4 regions of the Bacillus halotolerans genome follow, and region 2 is predicted to be linked to each of the others. Evidence: riboswitches for the same ligand, from Rfam matches in the RefSeq annotation. Region 2 holds a riboswitch; each other region holds the start of a gene.
What was found. Region 2 has a riboswitch for thiamine pyrophosphate ahead of DIC78_RS02810 (HMP/thiamine ABC transporter substrate-binding protein ThiU). Riboswitches for the same ligand answer to the same signal wherever they lie in the genome.
Positions count from the first base shown of each region.

Region 1: linked by a shared signal. The riboswitch ahead of thiT (energy-coupled thiamine transporter ThiT) and the one ahead of DIC78_RS02810 (HMP/thiamine ABC transporter substrate-binding protein ThiU) in region 2 are both predicted to bind thiamine pyrophosphate.
Region 3: linked by a shared signal. The riboswitch ahead of tenA (thiaminase II) and the one ahead of DIC78_RS02810 (HMP/thiamine ABC transporter substrate-binding protein ThiU) in region 2 are both predicted to bind thiamine pyrophosphate.
Region 4: linked by a shared signal. The riboswitch ahead of DIC78_RS01695 (acetylornithine deacetylase) and the one ahead of DIC78_RS02810 (HMP/thiamine ABC transporter substrate-binding protein ThiU) in region 2 are both predicted to bind thiamine pyrophosphate.

Region 1 is NZ_CP029364.1:3,121,185-3,124,778, forward strand. It holds gene floT (flotillin lipid rafts scaffold protein FloT) at 1-913, shown strand, start outside; gene DIC78_RS15990 (GNAT family N-acetyltransferase) at 940-1,464, shown strand; gene thiT (energy-coupled thiamine transporter ThiT) at 1,505-2,083, opposite strand; TPP riboswitch at 2,184-2,285, opposite strand; rRNA gene DIC78_RS16000 (16S ribosomal RNA) at 2,758-3,594, shown strand, end outside.
Region 2 is NZ_CP029364.1:590,655-594,248, forward strand. It holds gene DIC78_RS02800 (sensor histidine kinase) at 1-950, opposite strand, end outside; gene DIC78_RS02805 (response regulator transcription factor) at 954-1,640, opposite strand; TPP riboswitch at 1,742-1,853, shown strand; gene DIC78_RS02810 (HMP/thiamine ABC transporter substrate-binding protein ThiU) at 1,950-2,555, shown strand; gene DIC78_RS02815 (ECF transporter S component) at 2,552-3,157, shown strand; gene DIC78_RS02820 (ABC transporter ATP-binding protein) at 3,144-3,594, shown strand, end outside.
Region 3 is NZ_CP029364.1:745,386-748,979, forward strand. It holds gene thiO (glycine oxidase ThiO) at 1-744, opposite strand, end outside; gene tenI (thiazole tautomerase TenI) at 728-1,345, opposite strand; gene tenA (thiaminase II) at 1,323-2,030, opposite strand; TPP riboswitch at 2,111-2,219, opposite strand; gene DIC78_RS03740 (monovalent cation:proton antiporter family protein) at 2,282-3,594, opposite strand, start outside.
Region 4 is NZ_CP029364.1:376,770-380,363, reverse strand. It holds gene sigG (RNA polymerase sporulation sigma factor SigG) at 1-615, shown strand, start outside; gene DIC78_RS01700 (ABC transporter ATP-binding protein) at 772-1,566, shown strand; TPP riboswitch at 1,575-1,677, shown strand; partial or broken gene DIC78_RS01695 (acetylornithine deacetylase) at 1,768-3,050, shown strand; gene DIC78_RS01690 (YlmC/YmxH family sporulation protein) at 3,133-3,378, shown strand; gene pgeF (peptidoglycan editing factor PgeF) at 3,540-3,594, shown strand, end outside.

The DNA.
Region 1 (3,594 bases), 1.6 Mb from region 2:
GGTAAAACGTGATGCTGACATTGCAACCGCAGAGGCCGATAAAGAAACAAGAATTAAGAGGGCGGAAGCCGATAAAGAAGCCAAAAAATCAGAGCTTGAACGAGCGACGGAAATTGCCGAAGCTGAAAAAATCAATCAGCTTAAAATGGCTGAATACCGGCGAGATCAAGATACAGCAAAAGCCAACGCTGACCAGGCATACGATTTGGAAACAGCCAAAGCACGCCAGCAGGTGACTGAGCAGGAAATGCAGGTCAAGATTATAGAACGCCAAAAACAAATTGAATTAGAAGAAAAAGAAATTCTCCGCCGTGAACGCCAGTATGATTCTGAAGTGAAGAAAAAAGCCGATGCAGACCGCTATTCAGTTGAGCAATCTGCCGCTGCTGAAAAAGCCAAACAGCTAGCCCAAGCCGATGCCAAGAAATACAGCATAGAAGCGATGGCGAAGGCTGAAGCTGAAAGGGTCAGAATTGACGGCCTTGCAAAAGCAGAAGCTGAAAAAGCAAAAGGTGAGACAGAGGCTGAGGTTATTCGCTTAAAAGGTCTTGCGGAAGCGGAAGCGAAAGAAAAAATTGCCGCTGCCTTTGAGCAGTACGGTCAGGCTGCGATTTTCGATATGATTGTCAAAATGCTTCCGGAATACGCGAAACAGGTATCAGCACCGCTTTCAAATATTGATAAGATCACCGTTGTTGATACAGGAGGAAACGGTGATTCAAGCGGCGCCAACAAAGTCACAAGCTATGCGACAAATTTAATGTCCAGTCTGCAAGAAAGCTTAAAAGCGTCTTCGGGAATCGACGTAAAAGAAATGATTGAGAACTTTTCAGGAAAAGGCAACATCAAACAGAGCATCAACGAACTGACAAATGAATTAAAAGAAACAAAACCTGTTCAAAAATCTGAATAACCATTGCGGAAAGGATTAGAGAATGAATGGTGACTATAAGAGAAGCACGACTAGATGATATAAAGGCAATCGCAAAAGTGCATGTTGACAGCTGGGTGACAACATACAGCGGCATTGTCTCCGCTGAATACTTAAATGGTTTGAACTACAAGGATTTTGAAGCCAAATGGAAAAGCCGTTCATTAAAGGGGGTTTTTGTGGCAGAAGATGAAAAAGGCTCGGTATTCGGCTTTGCATCTTTTGGTTCAATTCGTTCAGAGCAGAAAGGCTATGACGGAGAGTTGTATGCCATTTACCTTTTAAAAGAAAAACAGCGGCAAGGTGCAGGCAGAGCGCTTTTGACAAAGGGTACAGATTTTTTGCTTGATCAGGGCTTTACGAGCATGTTTGTTTGGGTCGTAGAAGAGAATCCTTCGATTAATTTTTATCAGTCGTTTTCACCTGAAAGAGCAGCCGAGGATAGTTTTGAAATCGCAGGAGAAAGCATGAAAGAAATAGGATTCGGCTGGCCGGATCTTGCTTCATTAAAAAATCTGCTTAACGGAAGATAAAAAACAACCCCCAGCGGAACGGCCGCTGGGGGTTGTTAGATTAAGCCTTTTCGGTTTTCAGCAAGCGCGGAGCTGTCATGAACAATAAACAAAGGGCAATCGCACAGATGATGAATGACGGAATCATATAAGTAGCATTATAAGTTAATGAGTAGAGCCATACCGGCGTTCCTTTTGGTGCAAAGCTGCCGAAAAATACAGCCCCTGAAATCACGTGTGCAGCATAACGCAGAAAACTGCCGATAAAAACTGCGCAAATAATTGATACGATCAATTTCCCTTTTGCTTTTGATAAGGCGGATTTGCGGACAGCGGAAGCGAAAAAGCCGCTTATGCCGACAGCGGCGAACGCTGCCATGTAATCAAGCAACAGCTGAACAGGGTGCTGAAGAAATAGATTTCCGATCGCAATTTGAACGAGACCTGTCAATAGACCGGTTGTAAGCCCCGCTTTAACTCCCCAGCGAAAAGAAATCAAAAAAATCGGAATCATCATGATGGATACCGACCCTCCTTGAGGCATACGGAGGAACATTCCGGAAACGATGTCTAAAATGACAGCAGCAGCAGTCATGATTGCAATTTCAATAAGACGTACCAGTTGTCTTGATTGAGCCATAAAAATCCCCTTCCATCGATAGACAATCCAAAAGGACAACAAAAAAGCAGCACGCGGAAGGATGAGGAAAGTTCCACGCACTGCTTTACAATCTGCAATTCATTTGACTTTGCCACATCCCTACGCCAGCGTTAACTAACAGGTTCAAAGGGTCAGAACGAAACCGCTCACTCTCAGCTTTTATGCTCCCCTTGTGGTCATCGGATATTTAGTTCGTTTCTACTATACAAGAAAAAGGTTAAAACAACAAGATGACATTGCCTGTAGTAAATGTTCTTTAATAGATAAATGTTTTATAAAGCATTACAAGTTAGATAGAATAAAGAAAGATTACAGTTTTATTGTTTTATAGATTTTTTTAAAAAACTATTGCAATAAATAATTATAGGTGTTATATTATTAAACGTCGCTGATGAACAGCAGACAAAACAAGAAGCTTTAAACAACTTTTAAAAAAGTTGTTGACAATTAAGAAGCTGAGTGTTATATTGGTAAAGCTGCTTCATTGAGAGCGGTGATGATCTTTGAAAACTAAACAAGACAAAACGTACCTGTTAATTCAAGTTTTATTATAAATCGCACAGCAATGTGCGTAGTCAGTCAAACTGAGGTCTGCACGATGCAGATCACGCAGATGTTGCCACAGGATGTGGTGAACTTAATCTGCGATCCATTTATCGGAGAGTTTGATCCTGGCTCAGGACGAACGCTGGCGGCGTGCCTAATACATGCAAGTCGAGCGGACAGATGGGAGCTTGCTCCCTGATGTTAGCGGCGGACGGGTGAGTAACACGTGGGTAACCTGCCTGTAAGACTGGGATAACTCCGGGAAACCGGGGCTAATACCGGATGCTTGTTTGAACCGCATGGTTCAAACATAAAAGGTGGCTTCGGCTACCACTTACAGATGGACCCGCGGCGCATTAGCTAGTTGGTGAGGTAATGGCTCACCAAGGCAACGATGCGTAGCCGACCTGAGAGGGTGATCGGCCACACTGGGACTGAGACACGGCCCAGACTCCTACGGGAGGCAGCAGTAGGGAATCTTCCGCAATGGACGAAAGTCTGACGGAGCAACGCCGCGTGAGTGATGAAGGTTTTCGGATCGTAAAGCTCTGTTGTTAGGGAAGAACAAGTACCGTTCGAATAGGGCGGTACCTTGACGGTACCTAACCAGAAAGCCACGGCTAACTACGTGCCAGCAGCCGCGGTAATACGTAGGTGGCAAGCGTTGTCCGGAATTATTGGGCGTAAAGGGCTCGCAGGCGGTTCCTTAAGTCTGATGTGAAAGCCCCCGGCTCAACCGGGGAGGGTCATTGGAAACTGGGGAACTTGAGTGCAGAAGAGGAGAGTGGAATTCCACGTGTAGCGGTGAAATGCGTAGAGATGTGGAGGAACACCAGTGGCGAAGGCGACTCTCTGGTCTGTAACTGACGCTGAGGAGCGAAAGCGTGGGGAGCGAACAGGATTAGATACCCTGGTAGTCCACGCCGTAAACGATGAGTGCTAAG
Region 2 (3,594 bases):
TGTATGACGGCGCGCGACACTTCGATCAGGTCAACCGTTTTCAGATCAAGCTCCAGTTCTTTATGGGTCTTGGCCAGCGTAAGCAGCTGATTGGTCAGTTTTTTCATATGGACCGCTTCTGAATGAATAGCTTCAATGGATTCCTCAAGCACTTCAGGCTTTTTTGCCCCCCAGCGTTTCATCAGATTGCTGTAGCTTTCAATAATGGTGAGCGGGGTTTTCAGCTCGTGTGAAGCGTCTTGGACGAATTGCTGCTGTTTATCGTAGTGCTCTTTCAGCATGCTCGCCATCTCATTAAAGGTCAGCCCCATTTGATACAGTTCGTCATGCGACTGTCCTTCCAGAGAAATTGTTTTGAATGCTTTTTCTCTCTGTATGTCTTTCATCGTTGTCACCAATTGTCTGATTGGATTGGTGATATGGCGGGCGAGTAAGCTTCCGGCAAAGAAGGAAGCGATACAGACAGCCGCGCTGGCCGCAATTAAGATGATTCTTAGCAGAAGAAGACTCTCTTCTGTATGCTCCAGCCTTTCCACGAGCTGAAGCGATACGACTTGTCCGTCTGTCCAAATGACCGGGACAGCTGCTGCTGCAAACAGTTTGCCTTCATGCTTTGTCACGTCTGTCGTTTCCCCGCTGTGAAAAGAAAGAGGGAAGTCTTTATATGCTTTTTCCTTTGTGATGGTCATGACGGCTTTCCGATCCGCACTCACTACCCGCACCATTCCGTTTGCCGGAAGATAGGCCTGCAGCATATCCTGCAAAGCCACCCCTTGTGTTTCGGCGGTATGAAGAGCTTCGGTGATATTGTCCGTTTCATCGGCAAGACGGGCCGCATCCTTTGAGGTGAGTGCCGATGAAAAAATGAGATAGACCGCAGTATGAACCAACATTAATAAAATCAACAGCCAAATGGATGTATACAGATGAATCTTTGTCTTCAGCTTCATCATTTACCCCTTAATGGTATAGCCGACCCCGCGTACGGTATGAATCAGCTGTTTTTCGTAAGGATAGTCCAATTTTTTTCTGATATATCTTATGTACACGTCGACGACATTTGTATCACCGATGTAATCAAACCCCCATACAGAGCTGAGAATTTGCTCTCTCGTCAGCACTTGCTGCGGATGCTTCAGCATATAGACGAGCAGATCAAATTCCCGGGGCGTTAATCCAACTTCTTTGTCTCCCCGTCTGACTTCACGTGTTTTCTCGTTCACCTGCAAATCGTCATATGTCAAAAATGTGCCGATATCCTCTGTTTTGCTTCCGGTTTGGCGGAGTGCCGCTCTGATTCTGGCAAGCAATTCTTCTATTTCAAACGGCTTGGTGACATAGTCATTCGCACCGATGTCAAGCCCCGTTACCTTATCTGGAACGCTGTCGCGGGCTGTTAATAAAATAACCGGTGTCTTTTGATCCGTTTTCCTCAGCCGGCGCAGCACTTCAAGCCCGCTCAACCCTGGCAGCATGACATCGAGCAGCAATAGGGAATACGAACCTTCCGTGGCCGCGTTAAGTCCTTCAGAGCCATTATGTTTGATGGTGACGCTGTATCCTTCATATTCCAATTCAAGCTGAAGGACCCTCGCGATTTTTTCTTCATCTTCCACAATTAATATGTGCCCTTTTTCCAATTCCGATCATCCTCTCATGTTCCTATATGAAAAAAATGATTTCATTGTTTACAAAATGATTCTTATCATCTATTATGATGTCAAAATAAAAAATTGTATACGGAAAGCACTAGGGGTGCTGTTATGGCTGAGATAAAGCGCGCAAAAACGCGCTTTGATCCCTTATGACCCGATCTGGATAATACCAGCGTGGGGAAGTGCAGGTTGACCGAAAGGTGTATTTTTTCGTGCGCTTACTCGATCTATGACTGCATATTCCCTAAGGATATGCAGTTTTTTATTTTACCAAAAAAACAGGAGGTCAGAGAAATGGACAACTTATGCGGTACAAGCAGAATCGCCGGATTTCGGTTCTCTTTATACCCGATGACAGATGATTTTATCAGTGTGATCAAGTCTGCGCTGAAAAAAACGGATACGTCAAAGGTTTGGACAAAGACCGATCATATCAGCACAGTTTTGCGCGGATCGATCGAGCATGTATTCGACGCCGCCAAAGCCATCTACCTGTATGCAGCAAATAGCGAAAAGCACATTGTCATGAACGGGACGTTTTCCATCGGCTGCCCCGGCGATACACAAGGAGATACATATCTGACAGCAGATGAAAAGCGTGTCAACGAAGAATCTGTTCACGACCTGAAAGCAGAGGCTCCTTGCCAATTTGCGCTTTATCCGATGAATGAGCCGAATTATATGGACATCATCATGAAAGCTGTTGAAATCGCTAAGGCTGACGGCACCTTTGTACAGGGTGTTCATTACGCAAGTGAGGTAGACGGAGATGCACACGACGTGTTCCGGACACTGGAAGCCGCTTTCCGCATGGCAAATCAGCAAACAGCCCATGTCACCATGACCGTGAACTTCTCGGCAAACAGTCCATCAAGAAAACAGAAAGCAGGGATAAAATGAAAAGCTGGAAAGTAAAAGAAATTGTCATCATGTCTGTTATCAGTATTGTTTTTGGCATTGTGTATTTAGTATTCACCCATTTCGGAAACGTACTTGCAGGGATGTTCGGGCCCATCGCTTATGAACCGATTTACGGCATTTGGTTTATCGTGTCAGTGATTGCCGCGTACATCATTCGTAAACCGGGCGCGGCCCTTGTTTCAGAAATCATTGCAGCTCTCGTTGAATGTTTGCTGGGAAATCCTTCAGGCCCGATGGTTATCGTTATCGGCATTGTTCAAGGTCTCGGAGCAGAAGCTGTATTTCTTGCGACACGCTGGAAAGCATATTCCCTTCCTGTGCTGCTTCTGGCGGGTATGGGGTCTTCGGTGTCCAGCTTTATTTATGATTTCTTTGTTTCCGGTTATGCGGCGTACTCACCGGGCTATCTGCTCATTATGCTTGTGATCCGTCTCGTTTCAGGTGCGGTCCTGGCCGGCCTTCTCGGAAAAGCTGTCAGCGATTCTCTCGCATATACGGGTGTCTTAAACGGAATGGCACTCGGAAAGGAACTGAAAAAGAAAAGGAAACGGAAACGGGTATCAAATCATGCAAGCCTATAACAAGTTGCTTTCGGTTGACCGGCTTAGCTTTTCATATGAAGAAAACGAGAAACCGATTTTTCAGGATATAACGTTTGAGCTCCAAAAAGGAGAATGCGCTTTATTGTTAGGGCCGAGCGGGTGCGGAAAAAGCTCGCTTGCCCTCTGTTTAAACGGGCTTTACCCTGAAGCTTGCGACGGGATGCTGTCTGGGCATGTATTCTTATTTCAAAAAACGATCACTGACGCTGAAACCTCTGAAACAATCGCTCAGCATGTCGGAGTCGTCTTTCAGGACCCTGAGCAGCAGTTTTGTATGCTGACAGTAGAGGATGAAATCGCCTTTGGATTGGAAAATCTGCAAATCCCCCAAGAAGAAATGGTGAAGAAAATTGATGACGTTCTGGAAAAATTACACATCACTCATGTAAAGGAAAAAACGATTTCCACTCTGTCAG
Region 3 (3,594 bases), 150 kb from region 2:
TACGATATAGCAATGATCATGATAAAGTGTTTTTGTCAGCGGAATATCATCATTCCAAACAGACAGGCACTCTCCTTTTACAGGAAAAAATGACTGGTTCAACCCGAGCTGTTTAAAAAACATCCCGCTCCAGACCCCGCTGGCAACCACGACATGGTCCGCATGCACGTCACCGGAACCCGTTTTGATCAAAATGGATTCACCGCCACGCGTCACATCGAGAACGGGAGTATGCTCAAAAATATCCGTACCAAGCGCTTTAGCCGATTTAGCGTATGCCTTGCACACAAAATAAGGCTCAACATGAACATCGTCCTGAATAAAGCTCGCCCCGTAAATCTCACCGGCCGTATACGGCTCTTTTTCCAGCACTTCTTCTTTTGTATGCCAGCTGACAGTATGCAAATCGTCCATCCGTCTCAAGCGGGACACGTCTTCTTCGGAGAATGCAAGCTTAAACATACCGCCTTCATGCCTTCTGATATCAATGCCGGATAAGGCAAGTAGCTCCTCTCCAAGACCCTGATACAAACGCTGACTGTGCATGGCGAAATCAAAAAACGCATCCCGCTCCTCGCACTCGGCATGGGCGCCAAGCATCCCTGCCGCGGCGCTTGTTGTTCTGCCGCCGATTGTTCCGCTTTCAAGCAATGCGGTGTTTTTCTTTTCTTTTGCCAACTGATAAGCTATCGCGGAACCAATAATTCCGCCTCCAATGACAACTGCATCATAATGCCTTTTCATACTGAATCTCCTTTAGCTTGCGGGAATATCGTCTGGCAGCTTCCAAAGGATCATCGGAAGAAAAAATTCCGGACATGACAGCGATACCGTCTGAACCTGCTTGTTTCACTTCTCTTAATCTGGCAGGTGTCATTCCGCCAATTGCAATAACCGGAATCGAGATCCTCTGTTTGATTTCTGAAAGCAAAGACACGCCTCTGCCATCAAGGCCTTGTTTGCAATCCGTTTCAAACACATGGCCGAACAAAACATAATCAGCGTCTTCCTTTTCTGCCTGAAGCGCTTCCTCCAGTGAATGCACCGATCGCCCAATGTGCAGGTGAGGAAATCTGGCTCTTACTTGTTTCGGCGAAAAGCTGCTGCTCGGCAGCTGAACGCGGTGAATATTTGAAAAAAGCGCAATATCAACCCGGCCATTCATCACCAGCTTTTGCTTATCAACACCGCCTTCAGAAATAAGCTCCAGCAGTTTCAAAATGTCAGCCGCCGATTTAGACCGTTCACGAATATGGATGAAATCAACCTCATCCTGAATGGCTATAATTGATCTCATTAGATCTTCAACCGGCTTGCGGTCATCAGTTATGGCGTGCAGCTCCAAGCCCTTCCACCTCTTTTACGCCGCTGTCTGACCAGCCTTCTTTTCGATAAGCCATTCCCCAGAACTGATATTCATAATAGCTCGAAATAACGAAATTCTCTTTCATCTTGGCACGCACTTCCTCTGTGCTGTTTTCCGCCAGCTCATCCAGGCGGTTAATTTGTTCTTCCACCTGCTGTCTGAACCAGTCACCGCCGTATGTGCTAATCCACTTCTGGTAAATCGGATGCCCCGGATCACATGTCAGCAATTTCTCACCAACCTCATAATAAAGCCAATAGCACGGGAGAAGAGCTGCCAAGATTTCTGCAAAATTCCCGCTCAAAACCGAACGGTACATATGGGATGTATAGGAGTAAGCGGTAGGAGATGGCTTAAATGACTTCCGTTCTTCCTCACTGATTTCCAAAAGCTCCGTAAACTCGCGATGAAGCGCCATCTCCGCTTCATATGTACCTTGAGCATGGCTGGCCATGCGTCCTGTTGTATAAAGATCCTTTGCATAAGCGGCACCGAACGATTGCACCTTTGCAAAATGAGTTAAATAGTAAGAATCCTGAAGCACGTAATATTTAAAGCGGTCGATCGGGAGAGTTCCGTCACCGATCCCCTGAACAAATGGATGGACAAAGCTGCCTTCCCACCATTCTGCGGCTGCACTGCGGCATTCTTCTGAAAACTTCACACGTCATTCCCCCTGTCTGATAATAAAAAAACCACTTTCCCGCAAGGAAAAGTGGTTTGGAATTGGCATAGTTATATAACACAAATACCGCTCCACTTCCCTACGCAGGTCTGAACCTGTTCAAGTTATGAGGGTCTAAAAGTCACACTTTTATCTCAGCCCTTATAAAGGACACCCCTAGTGGTTTTACGAATGCATATTGAATTGTTCTGCCCCTCTATATTAACACGAATCCTTATTTGGTCAAGATATTATCCTTCCAATGTTTTCTTAAGATCGGTTACGTACCCGCGTGATCCGGTGACAATTAAGCGGTCTCCGATTTTCAGTCTTGTATCGCCGTGAGGAACGATGCTGTCGACACCCCGGAAAATCCTGACAAAAATCACGTCGCCTGTTAAAGGGAATTCACGGAGAATCACGCCGTCGTATTTGCTGTTTTCCATATTAATTTGATACAGCGAAGACTCTTGGTTCGTGAGCAGTTTCATGACGCCAGGCGCTTCTATCAGCGCGCGAAGCAGCGTTTTGGTCGACAGCAAGATGGAAAAGATGCTGATGCCCTGCTCTTTCAATTTCGCTTCGTTCTCCGGTGATCCGGTGCTGGCAATGACTCTTTCTGTTCCTTTTTCTTTGGCGTATAGTGCGATGTCCGTATTCATGTCTTCATCCCCTGTCGCCACCACAAGGATTTCTGTATCAAATATACCGAGTGATTCAAGGGTTTGATGCTCATAATCAGAAATCGTTTCGACGGAAAATACTGAGTCTGACAGCTTTTCCTCAGCGTTTTCTTGATAAACGTGCACGACACGCACTTCATACTCGTTCTCAGGCAATTCAAGTGTCACAGGCAGTGTCATTTGATTAGCGCCGATAAATGTGATCTTCTTTTTCTCCTCCGGCTGCTCCTGTTTTTTGTACAGCTTTTTAAAACCGACCGGCGTAAAAATACTTGCAATAACCGCCACCAGCGTAAGCGCTCCTGACATATTCGCGCTGATTACATGAAGCTGCTGGCCGATTGTCGCAGCGGCAATCACAAGAGAAAGCGTTGATGTCAGCAGGAAACCAGACGCCAAAATTGTGCGGTTATCATACCATTTCTTCAAGTACAGGACAGGAAGAATTTTGCTTACTAACAGCGCCATAAGCAACAGCGGAATCATCACTAAAATTTTCGGGTCCTGAAAAAGTGTCCAAATATCCAATTTTACACCGACCATCACAAAGAAAATCGGTATTAAGAACCCGTAGCCGAAGGAATCAAGTTGCTGAACCAGTTCCTTGTTCGGCGAGAGCAGGGAAACAAGCACGCCCGCTAAGAAAGCGCCGAGAATATTTTCTGCTCCCAGTGATTCAGACAGAGCCACCAGTACGATAATTAAGGTGAAAATAGCACGAGTCCCGATCTGGATCGTCCCTTTTGACATGGACTGAACAAAAGAACGGTGTTTGAAGACCCGGCCGAAAAAGTAAAGCACTACTCCGGCTGCGAACAGGATCATCAAGAGCCACATGTTTCCGCTGTCCTCTCCGTATAGAGAAGAAAATACAGCAAGAA
Region 4 (3,594 bases), 210 kb from region 2:
AGATTTAATAACAGAGGGGAGTATGTTGATGACTTATTTCAAGTCGGCTGTATCGGACTAATGAAATCCATTGATAATTTTGATCTAAGCCACAATGTTAAGTTTTCAACATACGCTGTACCTATGATTATCGGAGAAATCCGCAGGTATTTGCGCGATAATAACCCGATACGTGTCTCGAGATCACTTAGGGATATCGCATATAAGGCACTCCAGGTAAGAGAACGGTTAATCAGTGAGACAAGCAAGGAGCCGACGGCAGAGGATATCGCCAAAGTTCTTGAAGTACCGCACGAAGAAATTGTGTTTGCACTCGACGCCATTCAAGATCCGGTATCTCTTTTTGAACCGATCTACAATGACGGCGGAGATCCGATTTATGTCATGGATCAAATCAGTGATGAACGCAACAAAGATACACAATGGATTGAAGAGCTGGCTTTGAAAGAGGGCATGAGAAGGCTGAACGAGAGGGAAAAAATGATTTTAAGAAAACGGTTCTTCCAAGGAAAAACGCAAATGGAAGTAGCCGAAGAAATCGGGATTTCTCAAGCACAGGTGTCCAGACTGGAAAAGGCAGCAATCAAACAAATGAATAAGAATATTCATCAATAGCATGGACGTGGAAAGCCTTTAAAACAGAAATTGTTTTAAAGGCTTTTCTATTTAGAAGCGGGCGGTTTACGTTTTCGAAAAAGTAAGGTATCCTAGTCCGTACACAGTTTTGTGAAAATTAAAACAATTATTCGGTTTGGAAAGAGGAGGACCACAATGATTTTGCAGCTTGACAATGTCTCACTAAAACGGAATGGAAAATGGATACTAAAGGATATTCATTGGAAAGTAGAAGAAAAGGAGAACTGGGTGCTTTACGGATTAAATGGAGCAGGGAAGACTGCGCTGTTAAATATGCTATGCTCTTACTATTTTCCGACAACAGGCGAGATGCAGGTGCTTGGTCATGTATTCGGAAAAACGGAGCTGGGAGATAAACTCAGACGAAAAATCGGCCTTGTCTCAGCGGGTCTTCAGCAAAAATTGTATCCGGCAGATTCAGCTTTTGAAATTGCTCTGAGCGGGGCATATGCTTCGATTGGCTTGTATGAAACACCAAGTGCGGAAATCAGAGAAAAAGCGATTGCCCTGCTCGAGGACTTAGGAGCCATTGATTATGCCGACCGCCGCTACGAAACTCTTTCTCAAGGAGAGAAACAAAGAGCTTTAATCGCAAGAGCGCTAATGGCTGATCCGGAGCTGCTTATACTGGACGAACCAGTTACAGGACTTGATTTTATTGCCCGGGAAAAACTGTTAGATACGATTACGCACATTGCAAGCAGGGAAAATGCGCCGTCTATTCTTTATGTTACGCATCATGCGGAAGAAATTTTGCCGATTTTTGATAAAGCCCTCTTGTTAAAAAAGGGAGAAGTCTTTAGGTCAGGACAAATGAAAGACATGCTGACAGACGAATCACTTTCTTCTTTTTTTGATACGCCGATCCGTGTATTATGGAATCAGGATCGTCCGTTTTTAACAAGAGCTGAGCCGGTGACAAATGCATAACAACATACGATTCATCCTGGGGGTGCTTTCGAAGCTGAGAGAGACGCTGGTCTCAACCCTTATTGACCTGATCTGGATCATACCAGCGGAGGGAAGCGGTGAAAAAAGCGGAGAATGCAGCAGCTTGCACTCTGCTTTCTTTATTAAGCCGTTTCATGAATATGAAACGGCTTTTTTCTATTAAAAATAGGAGCGGATAACATGATTGATCAAGTAGAATCTTTACTGAAAAAAGTGGAAGAACAAAAGGACGAGCTCATTGAGCTTGCGAAAACGCTGATTTCTTTTAAAACACCGGCGCCGCCTGCGAGAAATACAGACAGCATCCAAACATGGATTGCACAGTTTTTGCTTGAACGGGGATTTTCTATCGACAAATGGGACGTTTATCCAGGAGATCCCAATGTTGTGGGTGTTTTAAAAGGAACAAATTCAGCCGCCTATCAAAGTTTAATCATCAATGGGCATGTCGATGTGGCAGAGGTAAAAGAGGGCGAGGACTGGGTGCATGACCCATTTTGTCCCAGTGAGAAAAACGGTTTCTTAATCGGCCGGGGGGCGCTTCAGATATGAAAGGCGGAATGGCCTGTGTGCTGTTTGCTTTAAAGCTGATTCGTGAAGCGGGCGTTGAGCTCCCGGGCGATTTGATTCTGCAATCGGTCATCGGGGAGGAAGTCGGAGAGGCCGGCACGCTTGAATGCTGCAAAAAGGGCTATCACGCAGACTTTGCAGTTGTGGCGGATACGAGCGATATGCATATTCAAGGTCAAGGCGGAGTGATTACAGGCTGGATCGAAATGAAAAGCAGTCAAACGTTTCACGATGGAACAAGACGGAATATGATCCACGCTGGCGGAGGAACCTTCGGGGCGAGCGCAATCGAAAAAATGGCAAAAATCATTTCTGGACTCGGTGAGCTGGAGCGACATTGGGCCATTATGAAAAGCTATCCTGGCTTTACCCCCGGTACAAACACAATTAATCCCGCTGTTATAGAAGGAGGCAGACATGCGGCCTTTATAGCGGATGAGTGCCGATTATGGATTACCGTCCATTTTTATCCCAATGAAACGCATGAAGAAGTGGCTGCTGAAATAGAAGATTACATCAACAGGCTGAGTGACAGTGATATTTGGCTGAGGGAAAACCGTCCTGTCTTCAAATGGGGAGGCTCTTCAATGATTGAAGAAAGAGGAGAAATTTTTCCGGCCTTGGAAGTTGATCCGGCTCATCCCGGCGTTTTAGCCCTTACGGCGTCACACGAGGAGATCAAACGGGAACGCCCGGTCATTGACGTATCTCAAACCGTAACCGATGGTGGATGGCTTTATCATGCCGGTATTCCAAGCGTAATATACGGACCGGGCGATTTATATAATGCTCATGCCGTTAATGAAGAGGTATCGATTGAGCAGCTCGTAGATTATACGAAAATCATGCTCACGTTCATCATAAGCTGGTGCAGCCGCAAAAAAGAACAATGATCATGAAAATTTCTCCTTGCTGACAAGGTTCAGCCCGCCCGTTCATATACTAGAAAAAAGGACCGAAAAAGGACGTGATGGGATGATCAGCATTTCAGAATTTCAAGTAAAGGATGTCGTCAATGTCTCTAACGGAAAAAAATTAGGGAGCATCGGTGATATTGATATCAATGTCACCACAGGAAAAATTCAGGCGATTATACTAGGGGGAAATGGAAAAGTTCTCGGTTTTTTTGGAAAGGAAGAGGAAATGGTCATTCCTTGGCGAAATATAGTTAAAATCGGAGAAGATGTCATTTTAGTCCGATTAAGTGAATCCCACGCTTAACCTGCTTTTTTGCTGCTGATTGTCAAATGCCGGAAGTCTGAACTCTTCCGGCACATTTCATTTATGAAATATGTAAATCGGCGCTAAACGAATGCAGAAAGATGTGGTAAAATAAGTGGGAAATTACGCCTTATAAATGTTTGTCGAAAGGTTGGATCATCATGAATACATATCACCCATTCAGTCTCACCACCCCCTCGACACTCATGATACAAG